2 regions of the Cellulosimicrobium sp. NPDC055967 genome follow, and region 2 is predicted to be linked to the other one. Evidence: riboswitches for the same ligand, from Rfam matches in the RefSeq annotation. Region 2 holds a riboswitch; the other holds the start of a gene.
The links. Region 2 has a riboswitch for thiamine pyrophosphate ahead of ACFC2L_RS18250 (FAD-dependent oxidoreductase). Riboswitches for the same ligand answer to the same signal wherever they lie in the genome.
Positions count from the first base shown of each region.

Region 1 (4,383 bases), on a different contig from region 2:
TCCGCCGGGTCCGCGTCGGACCGGACCGCGACGAGGGTGGACGGGGCGCTCATCGCGCGAGCAGCTCGTCGGTCGTCGTGCCGGGCACGGCCAGCGTGACGCGCGTGCCCCACGGGTCGTGCACGACGACGGAGCGGCCGTCGTCGGCGTGCTGCAGGCCGCGGGCCCGCAGGCGGGCGACGAGCGCGTCGAGGTCGTCGCGGCCGGGGACGGTGACCGCGACGTCGCCGAGCCCGAGGCTCGCGGCGCGCGGGCCGGCGCCGGCGCTGTTCCAGACGTTCATCGCGACGTGGTGGTGGTACCCGCCGGCGGACGCGAACAGGGCGCCGCTGTACTCGGTGACCGTGGCCTCGAACCCGACGGCGTCGACGTAGAAGTCGTGGGCGGTCGCGATGTCGCCGACCTGGAGGTGGACGTGCCCCACGCGACCGGCGAGCGCGGGCCCGGCGTCGAACGTCTCCTGGTCGAGGTGCGTGCGCAGGTACGCGTTCGGGTCCAGGTACTCGGTCGCCATGACGATCTGGCCGCGCTCGCGGACCCACGTCTCGCGGGGGCGGTCGGTGTACAGCTCGACCCCGTTCCCCTCGGGGTCGGTGAAGTAGAACGCCTCGCTGACGAGGTGGTCGCTCGACCCGACGAACGCCCCGCGACGGTCCTGCGCGGCCCGGTAGACGGTCGCGGCGAGGCTCGCCGCGTCGTCGAACAGGAACGCGGTGTGGAACAGGCCGGCCTGACGCCGGTCGACGGCGGGCAGGCCGGGCGTGTGCACGAGCCGCAGCATGGGCGTCGTGCCGCGGCCGAGGACGCGGTGCACCTCGGTGCCGCGCGAGCGCTCCTCGAGCGGGGCCAGCGCGAACGCGCCCGTGTAGTAGGACGTCATCTGCTCGAGGTCGCCGACGCGCAGCGTGACGGCGTCCATGCTCGTGGACGGGGACAGGAGGCGGTCGGTCGCCGCGCCCGGGGTGCTCGTGGTCATGTCTGCTCCAACTTGTTGTTGCTACAACTATATTCCACACGTCGCCGGACGCTCCCGGCGCGGGCCGCGCTTCCTTGCTAGGGTCGCGGCGAACCACGCGGGGCGTCCCGCCCGGGCAGCCGGGCCGAGGGACTGAGACGAGCGGTACGGCCGCCCGGACCCGTCGAACCTGATCTCGCTAGCACGAGCGGAGGAACGTGGGCATGACGACGCCTGCTGCCATCACCCTGAACCCTGTCCTCGCGGACGACCCGACCGCACTCGTCCGGCCGGGGGAGACCGGCTTCACGGTCGACCTCGCGCGCCGGTACGCGCACCTCTTCGACGAGTTCTACGACCACCCGTTCCTCGCCGGGCTGCGCGACGGGTCGGTCGAGCCGGCCGCGGTGCGGCACTACGTCGGCCAGGACCACCAGTACCTCACGGCGTACCTGCGCTGCTACGGGCTCGGCATGGCGCTCGCGCCGGACCGTGACTGGGCCGCGTACTTCCACGAGAAGGCCGGGTTCCTGCTCGACGACGAGTCGCACGCGCACCACGCGATGTGCGACTTCCTCGGCGTGACGTACGAGGAGGCGCAGACGAACCGCCTCGCCCCGAGCGCGCAGGCGTACGTCGACCACATGCTCGCCGCGGGCCGCGACTCCCTCGGCGTGCTGCTCGCCGCGCTCCTGCCGTGCCCGTGGACCTACATCTGGTCGGCGCGGCGGTTCTGGCTCGCCGAGCGCGAGACGACGCCCGGCGCGATCGCGGACGACCACCCGCTCGCGGGCTGGTGGGAGTTCTACGCCGCCGAGCGCACCGAGGGGGTCCTGGCCGACCTGCGCGAGCGTCTCGACGCGCTCGCCGCCGACGCGGGCGAGGCGGAGCGCGCCCGCATGGAGCGCGCGTTCGAGCTGAGCTGCCGGCACGAGATCCGGTTCTGGCAGATGGCGTGGTCGCTCGAGCGCTGGTGACGTCCCTCCCGGACCGGTGAGGCCCGACGTCGGGCCTTACGCCAGCAGCAGATCCTCGCCCGGGTGCCTCGGCACCCGGGCGAGGGCGCGGGTAGCGTGACCGCATGGACACGACGAGCGCGGTGCCGGGCCCGGTGCCGATCGCAGTGCCGAGACCGGCGCCGGACCCGGTGCCGAGAGCGGTGCCGGACGCAGTGCCGGACGCGGTGCCGGACGCGGTCCCGGCGAGCCCCCGGTCCCGGAAGGGCGGGCGGCCGGAGCCGCTCCTGCGGCACGTCATCGGCGGGATCCTCCGGCGGGCCCGGCTCGGGCAGGGGCGGACGCTCGTGGACGTCGCGGCTGCCGCACGGGTCTCGACCGCCTACCTGTCCGAGGTGGAGCGCGGCCGCAAGGAGGCGTCGTCCGAGGTCCTGGCCGCCGTCTGCGGCGCCCTCGGCCTGCGCCTCGTGGACCTCGTGGCCCGCACGGGCGAAGAGCTGCGCCCCGTCGCCCCGGTGCGCGTGCTCTCCTCCGTCCGGGAGCGCGGTGCGCCCTCCGCGCCCCGGCACCCCGCACCCGCCGGCGAGCCCGTGCGCGACCTCCCGGTCGCGCGCACCACGCTCGCGAGCCCGGCGCTCGCGGCGCGGCCGACCCCGCGCGCCGCCGACGTCCTGCTCCTCGCGGCCTGAGCCCCGCGGGGCCCGCCGCACCGGCTGACGCGCGGCCGGCGCCGGGCCGGCACCTGGCCGGCTCCTGGGCGGCACCGCGTGTCGCGCCCCGGCGCGGCGAGGCGGGCGCCGCTACCGTCGAGGGATGACGGAGCCGCAGACCGCGCACGGCACGGCAGAGCAGACCGCCCCGGCCCTCCAGGAGCTCGTCGACGACGCCGCGTTCCTCTCGCACGAGCACCAGCTCCACCTCGTGGACCGCCACGGCGACGACGCGTGGGGCGCCGAGATGGCCACGGGGACGTTCACCTTCACCGCGCCGGACGGCGGGACGACGACGTGCCGGCTCCAGTTCCTCGGCACGGCCGCGCCCGGCCCCGGGAGCTGGATGTGGGCGTGGAACAACGTCAACGACTTCCCCGAGGACGTGCTGCGCGCGGCCGAGAAGACCCGCGAGACCGGTCTGCGCGAGGCGACCGACGCGGAGCTGCCGCTCGCCGACGACCTCCCGTACCGGCTCGCGCTCGCGGCGAAGGCCGTCACCGGTTCCTGGACCCACTACAGCGGTCCCGTCGGTGGCGGGACGCGCGCGTGGTTCCTCCTCGACGCCGACGACCTCGCGCTGCCCGCTCCGAGCGTGCCGCGCGTCGTGCGGGTGCTGAGCGAGGGTCTGCTGTCCGTCACGGTCGTCGACCACCGGCGGGCGGTCGCGTCGTACGCGGCCGCGCGCGGCCTCGGGACGACGGAGGGCGACGGCGCGGTCGAGCTCGCCGTGCCTGACGGGAGCGTGACCGTCCGGTTCGACGAGCGCGGGCGGATCGCCGCCATCGAGGCGACGGCACGCCCGGTGGCCGGGCCGGCGCGCGCCCCCGAGCCGGCAGCAGCGGGACCGGACGCGGGTGCGCCCGGGGCGGACACCGCCGTCGAGCCCGTCCCGGCTCTCGACGCGCCGGAACCTGACGCGCCGGGAGCGGAGACTCCGGAACCTGACGCGCCGGGAGCGGAGACTCCGGGACCTGACGCGCCGGGAGCTGAGACTCCGGGACCTGACGCGCCGGGAGCGGAAGCCCCGCGCCGGGCCGATCCCCCGCAGGAGACACGGCGCCGTTCGTGGTTCCGGCGGCGCGGGTAGCCCCGCGAGGCCCCTCCGCGAGTGCTGCGCCCCGGGCCGAGAGATGCGTCTCCGGGTGCATCCCTCGACCGCGGGTGCAGCGCTCGACGCCTCAGGCGGCCGCGGCGAGCTTGCGCGACGTGACGACGGCGTCCGCGACGCCGTACTCGACGGCCTGGCGCGCGGTGAGCACGAGGTCGCGGTCGGTGTCCGCGCGCAGGCGCTCGACGGTCTGCCCCGTGTGGCGGGACAGGACCTCCTCCGTCTCGGACCGGATCCGCAGGATCTCCTCCGCCTGGATCGACAGGTCGGAGATGGTGCCCTCGCCGCCGCCCGAGGGCTGGTGCAGCAGCACGCGCGAGTGCTCGAGCACGAACCGCTTGCCCGGCGTCCCCGCCGCGAGCAGCACGGCCGCGGCCGAGGCCGCCTGGCCCATGCAGATGGTCGACACGTCGCAGCGGACGAACTGCATCGTGTCGTAGATCGCCATGAGCGCGGTCGCGGAGCCGCCGGGGGAGTTGATGTACAGGCCGATCTCCTGGTCCGGGGCGTCCGACTCCAGGTGCAGGAGCTGCGCCATGACGACGTTCGCGACACCGTCGTCGATCTCCGTGCCGAGGAAGACGATGCGCTCCGACAGGAGGCGGGAGAACACGTCGAACGCGCGCTCCCCGAGCGGCGTCTTCTCGACGA
Region 1 covers NZ_JBHJYJ010000026.1:5,002-9,384, forward strand. The annotation lists gene ACFC2L_RS19770 (alpha/beta hydrolase) at 1-53, opposite strand, end outside; gene ACFC2L_RS19775 (VOC family protein) at 50-976, opposite strand; TPP riboswitch at 1,065-1,189, shown strand; gene ACFC2L_RS19780 (TenA family protein) at 1,180-1,932, shown strand; gene ACFC2L_RS19785 (helix-turn-helix domain-containing protein) at 2,037-2,600, shown strand; gene ACFC2L_RS19790 (DUF6882 domain-containing protein) at 2,725-3,711, shown strand; gene ACFC2L_RS19795 (ClpP family protease) at 3,803-4,383, opposite strand, start outside.
Region 1: another riboswitch for thiamine pyrophosphate. It lies ahead of ACFC2L_RS19780 (TenA family protein); the one in region 2 lies ahead of ACFC2L_RS18250 (FAD-dependent oxidoreductase).

Region 2 (4,383 bases):
TGCCCGGGGGCTTGCTCGTGACGTCGAGCACGACCCGGTTGACCTCGGCCACCTCGTTGGTGATGCGCGTCGAGATGACGGACAGCACGTCGTAGGGCAGGCGCGTCCAGTCGGCCGTCATCGCGTCCTCGGACGAGACGGGGCGCAGGACGATCGGGTGGCCGTAGGTGCGGCCGTCGCCCTGGACGCCGACCGAGCGCACGTCGGCGAGCAGCACGACCGGGCACTGCCAGATCTCGTTGTCGAGACCCGCCTTCGTCAGCTCCTCGCGCGCGATCGCGTCCGCGGCGCGCAGCGTCTCGAGGCGGTCCGCCGTGACCTCGCCGACGATGCGGATGCCGAGCCCGGGGCCCGGGAACGGCTGGCGCGCGACGATCTCCTCGGGCACGCCAAGCTCGCGACCGACCGCGCGGACCTCGTCCTTGAACAGGGTGCGCAGCGGCTCGACGAGCGAGAACTGCAGGTCGTCGGGCAGACCGCCGACGTTGTGGTGGCTCTTGATGTTCGCCGCGCCCTCGCCGCCGCCCGACTCGACGACGTCCGGGTACAGCGTGCCCTGCACGAGGAACTTGACCTCGGCGCCGTGCTCGCCCGCGTCCTCGACGATCTGGCGCGCCGCGTCCTCGAACACGCGGATGAACTCGCGGCCGATGATCTTGCGCTTGGTCTCGGGGTCGCTGTGCCCGGCGAGCGCGGTGAGGAACCGCTCCTTCTCGTCGCGGATCACGAGGTTGACGCCGGTCGCCGCGACGAAGTCGCGCTCGATCTGCTCGACCTCGCCCGCGCGCATGAGCCCGTGGTCCACGTGCACGCACGTGAGCTGGTCGCCCACGGCGCGCTGCACGAGCGCGGCCGCGACCGCGGAGTCGACGCCGCCGGAGAGCGCGCAGATGACGCGCGCGTCGCCGACCTGGGCGCGGATCGCCGCGACCTGGTCCGCGATGACGTTGCCGGGCGTCCAGTCCGGGGCCAGCCCGGCGCCGTCGTACAGGAAGTGCTCCAGCACGGTCTGGCCGTGCGCGGAGTGCTTGACCTCGGGGTGCCACTGCACGCCGTAGAGGCGGCGCGTGGTGTTCTCGAACGCCGCGACGGGCGAGCCGGCCGACGTCGCGAGGACCTCGAACCCCTCGGGCGCGCGGTGCACCGCGTCGCCGTGGCTCATCCACGTGGTCTGGTTCTCCGGCGTGCCGTCGAGCAGCACGCCCGCGGCGCACACCTCGACCTCGGTCCCGCCGTACTCGCGCAGGCCCGTCTGGGCCACCTCGCCGCCGAGCGCCTTCGCCATGGCCTGGAAACCGTAGCAGATGCCCATGACGGGCACGCCGGCCTCGAACAGCGCCGGGTCGACGAACGGGGCGCCGGTCGCGTACACGGACGACGGACCACCCGAGAGGATGATCGCGACCGGGTCCTTCGCGAGCATCTGCTCGACCGTGAACGTGTGCGGCACGATCTCGGAGTAGACCTTGGCCTCGCGCACGCGGCGCGCGATGAGCTGCGCGTACTGGGCGCCGAAGTCGACGACGAGCACGGGGCGCGGGGTCGCGGCGACCTCGGCGGTGGTGGGGGTGTCGGGAGCGGTGGCGGGTGACGTCACCGCTCCAGGATAGTCGCCGCGCGGCGGGCGACCGTCACGCGTCTCAGGCGCCGGCGCGCTCGCCCGCTCGCGCGGCGGCTCGTCCTGCCACGCGCTCGCGCAGGGCGCGCGCGGCACGCTCCGGGTCCGGCGCCTGCGTGATCGCCCGCACCACGACGACGCGGTCCGCCCCGGCGTCGAGCACCGCGTCGAGCCGGTCCGGGTCCACCCCGCCGATCGCGAACCACGGCGTGCCCGGCCGCGTCGCGGCGACCGCGCGCAGCAGGTCGAGCCCGACGGCGGCACGCCCCGGCTTGGTGGGCGTCGCCCACAGCGGGCCCACGCAGAAGTAGTCGACGCCCGGGTCGGCCTCGGCCGCGGCCGCCTGCTCGGCCGAGTGCGTGGACCGGCCGAGCACGGGGTCCGGGCCCAGCAGGGCGCGCACCGCAGGCACCGGCAGGTCCCCCTGGCCCATGTGGACGACGGGCGCGCCCGCGAGCCGTGCGACGTCGGCCCGGTCGTTCACCGCCCACAGGGCGCCGTGCTCCGCCGCGACCCGCGCGACGAGCTCCTGGAGCTCGAGCTCGCGCGCCACGTCGAGCGTCTTGTCGCGCAGCTGGACCACGTCGACCCCGCCCGCGAGCGCCGCCCGCAGGAAGTCCTCGAGGTCGCCGCGCTCCTCGCGCGCGTCGGTGCACAGGTAGAGGCGCGCGTCGGCGAGGCGGGCGCGCGCGTCGTCCGGTGCCGGCACGACGGGGTGCGCGGGCGTGGCGAAGGTCTCGGTGCTCACCCGCCGGAGCCTAGCCGCGCCCGCTCCCCCGCGCGGGTACTGTGGCCGACAGCACGGGAGCCCCGCACGGGGCTGAGAGGGCGTCGGAGCCGACCGTCGAACCTGATCTGGGTCATGCCAGCGAAGGGAGCGCGCATGCACACCCCTGTCCGTCCCGAGCCCCGCCCGCCGGGAGCCGGTCCTGCCGTGCCCGACGGCGCGCGCGACGTCGTCGTCGTGGGCGGTGGGATCGTGGGGCTCGCCGTGGCGTGGCGCGCCGCGCGCGCCGGTCTGACGGTCACGGTGCTGGACCCGTCGCCGGGCGACGGCGCGACGCGCGCCGCCGCCGGCATGCTCGCCCCGGTCACGGAGGCCGACTTCGGCGAGGACGACGCGCTGCGCCTGCACCTCGCGGCCGCCGGAGCCTGGCCCGGCTTCGCCGCCGACCTGCGCGCCGCGACGGGGGCCGACGTCGGGCTGCGCACCGCAGGTACCCTCACCCTCGCGTACGACGCCGACGACCTCGCGCTGCTCCGCCGCGTCCTCGCCCTCCACGCGGCGCACGGCCTGGCCTCGCGCGAGCTCACCGTCGCCGACGCGCGCCGGCGCGAGCCGTACCTCGGCCCCCGGGTCGCGGGCGCGGCGTGGGCGCCCGCCGACCACGCGGTCGACCCCCGCGCGACGCACGCGGCGCTGCTCGGCGCGCTCGACGTCGCCCCCGGCGCGGGCTCCGGGGCGGGTGCGCCCGCGGGCGGGGACGGCCGTGCCGGGGTGCGCGCCGTCGTCGTGCGGGCGTCGGCGACGCGGCTCGCGGTCGACCCGGCCGGGCGCGTCGTGGGCGTGCACGACGACGGGGGCCGGCTCCACGCGGCCGGTGCCGTCGTCGTCGCGGCGGGCTGGGAGTCCGGCGCGCTGCTCGCGGACGTGCCAGGCGTCGTCGTACCGACGCGACCGGTCAAGGGGCAGACGCTGCGCCTCGACGCCGGGCCGGACCTCGCGCTGGAGCACGTGGTGCGCGGGGTCGTGCAGGGGCGGCCCGTGTACGTCGTGCCGCGCGACCCCGTACCCGACGGGCAGGGTCACGGCTGCGCGGGGCACCGGGAGGTCGTCGTCGGCGCGACGACCGAGGAGAACCCGGACGACCGCCGCGCGACCGCCGGCGGCGTCTTCGCCCTGCTGCGCGACGCGCGCGCCCTCCTGCCCGGGATCGACGAGGCCGCGCTCGTCGACGTGACCCCGCGTGCGCGGCCCGCGACCCCGGACAACCTGCCGCTCGTCGGCCCGACCGCCGTCCCCGGCCTGCACCTCGCGACCGGACACGGGCGCAACGGCATCCTCCTCGCGCCGCTCACCGCCGACGCGGTCGTCGCCGGCCTCACCGGCACCGCACTCCAGCCCACCGTCGCGGTCGCCCTCGCCCCGACCCGCACCGACCGCTTCGCCGAACCCGGGCTCTCTCCCCACGGCGCGCCCGACCTGGGGAACGATCCCGGGTTCGGCACCGGCCGGGCGGGCGCCTTCTCCACGACGACACCGAGGTGATTCCCGTGACCCCACCCGTTCCGACCGCGCTCGTCAACGGCGAGCCGTACCCGCTCGACGCGCCCGTGCACCTCGAGCAGCTCGTCGCGGCGCTCGTGCCCGCATACGTCGCCGACGGGACGCCGCAAGGCGTCGCCGTCGCCGTGGACGACGCCGTCGTGCCGCGCGGCTCCTGGGCGACGACCGTCGTCGCGCCCGGCGACCGCATCGAGATCGTGACCGCCGTCCAGGGCGGCTGAGGAGGACCCGTGACCACGACCGACACCACCCCGCGCCGCGCCGCGGAAGGCGACGGCCTCGCCGACGACCCGCTCGTCGTCGCCGGCACGACGATCGGCTCCCGCCTCGTCATGGGGACGGGCGGGGCGGCGAACCTGCTCACGCTCGAGGACGCGCTCGTCGCGTCGGGCACCGCGCTGACGACCGTCGCGATGCGCCGCGTCGCGGTGCGCGCGGGCGGCGATGCCAGCCCCGACGCCGGGATCTGGGCGCTGCT
Region 2 covers NZ_JBHJYJ010000019.1:34,645-39,027, reverse strand. The annotation lists gene guaA (glutamine-hydrolyzing GMP synthase) at 1-1,597, opposite strand, end outside; gene thiE (thiamine phosphate synthase) at 1,641-2,366, opposite strand; TPP riboswitch at 2,418-2,497, shown strand; gene ACFC2L_RS18250 (FAD-dependent oxidoreductase) at 2,502-3,887, shown strand; gene thiS (sulfur carrier protein ThiS) at 3,893-4,126, shown strand; gene ACFC2L_RS18240 (thiazole synthase) at 4,136-4,383, shown strand, end outside.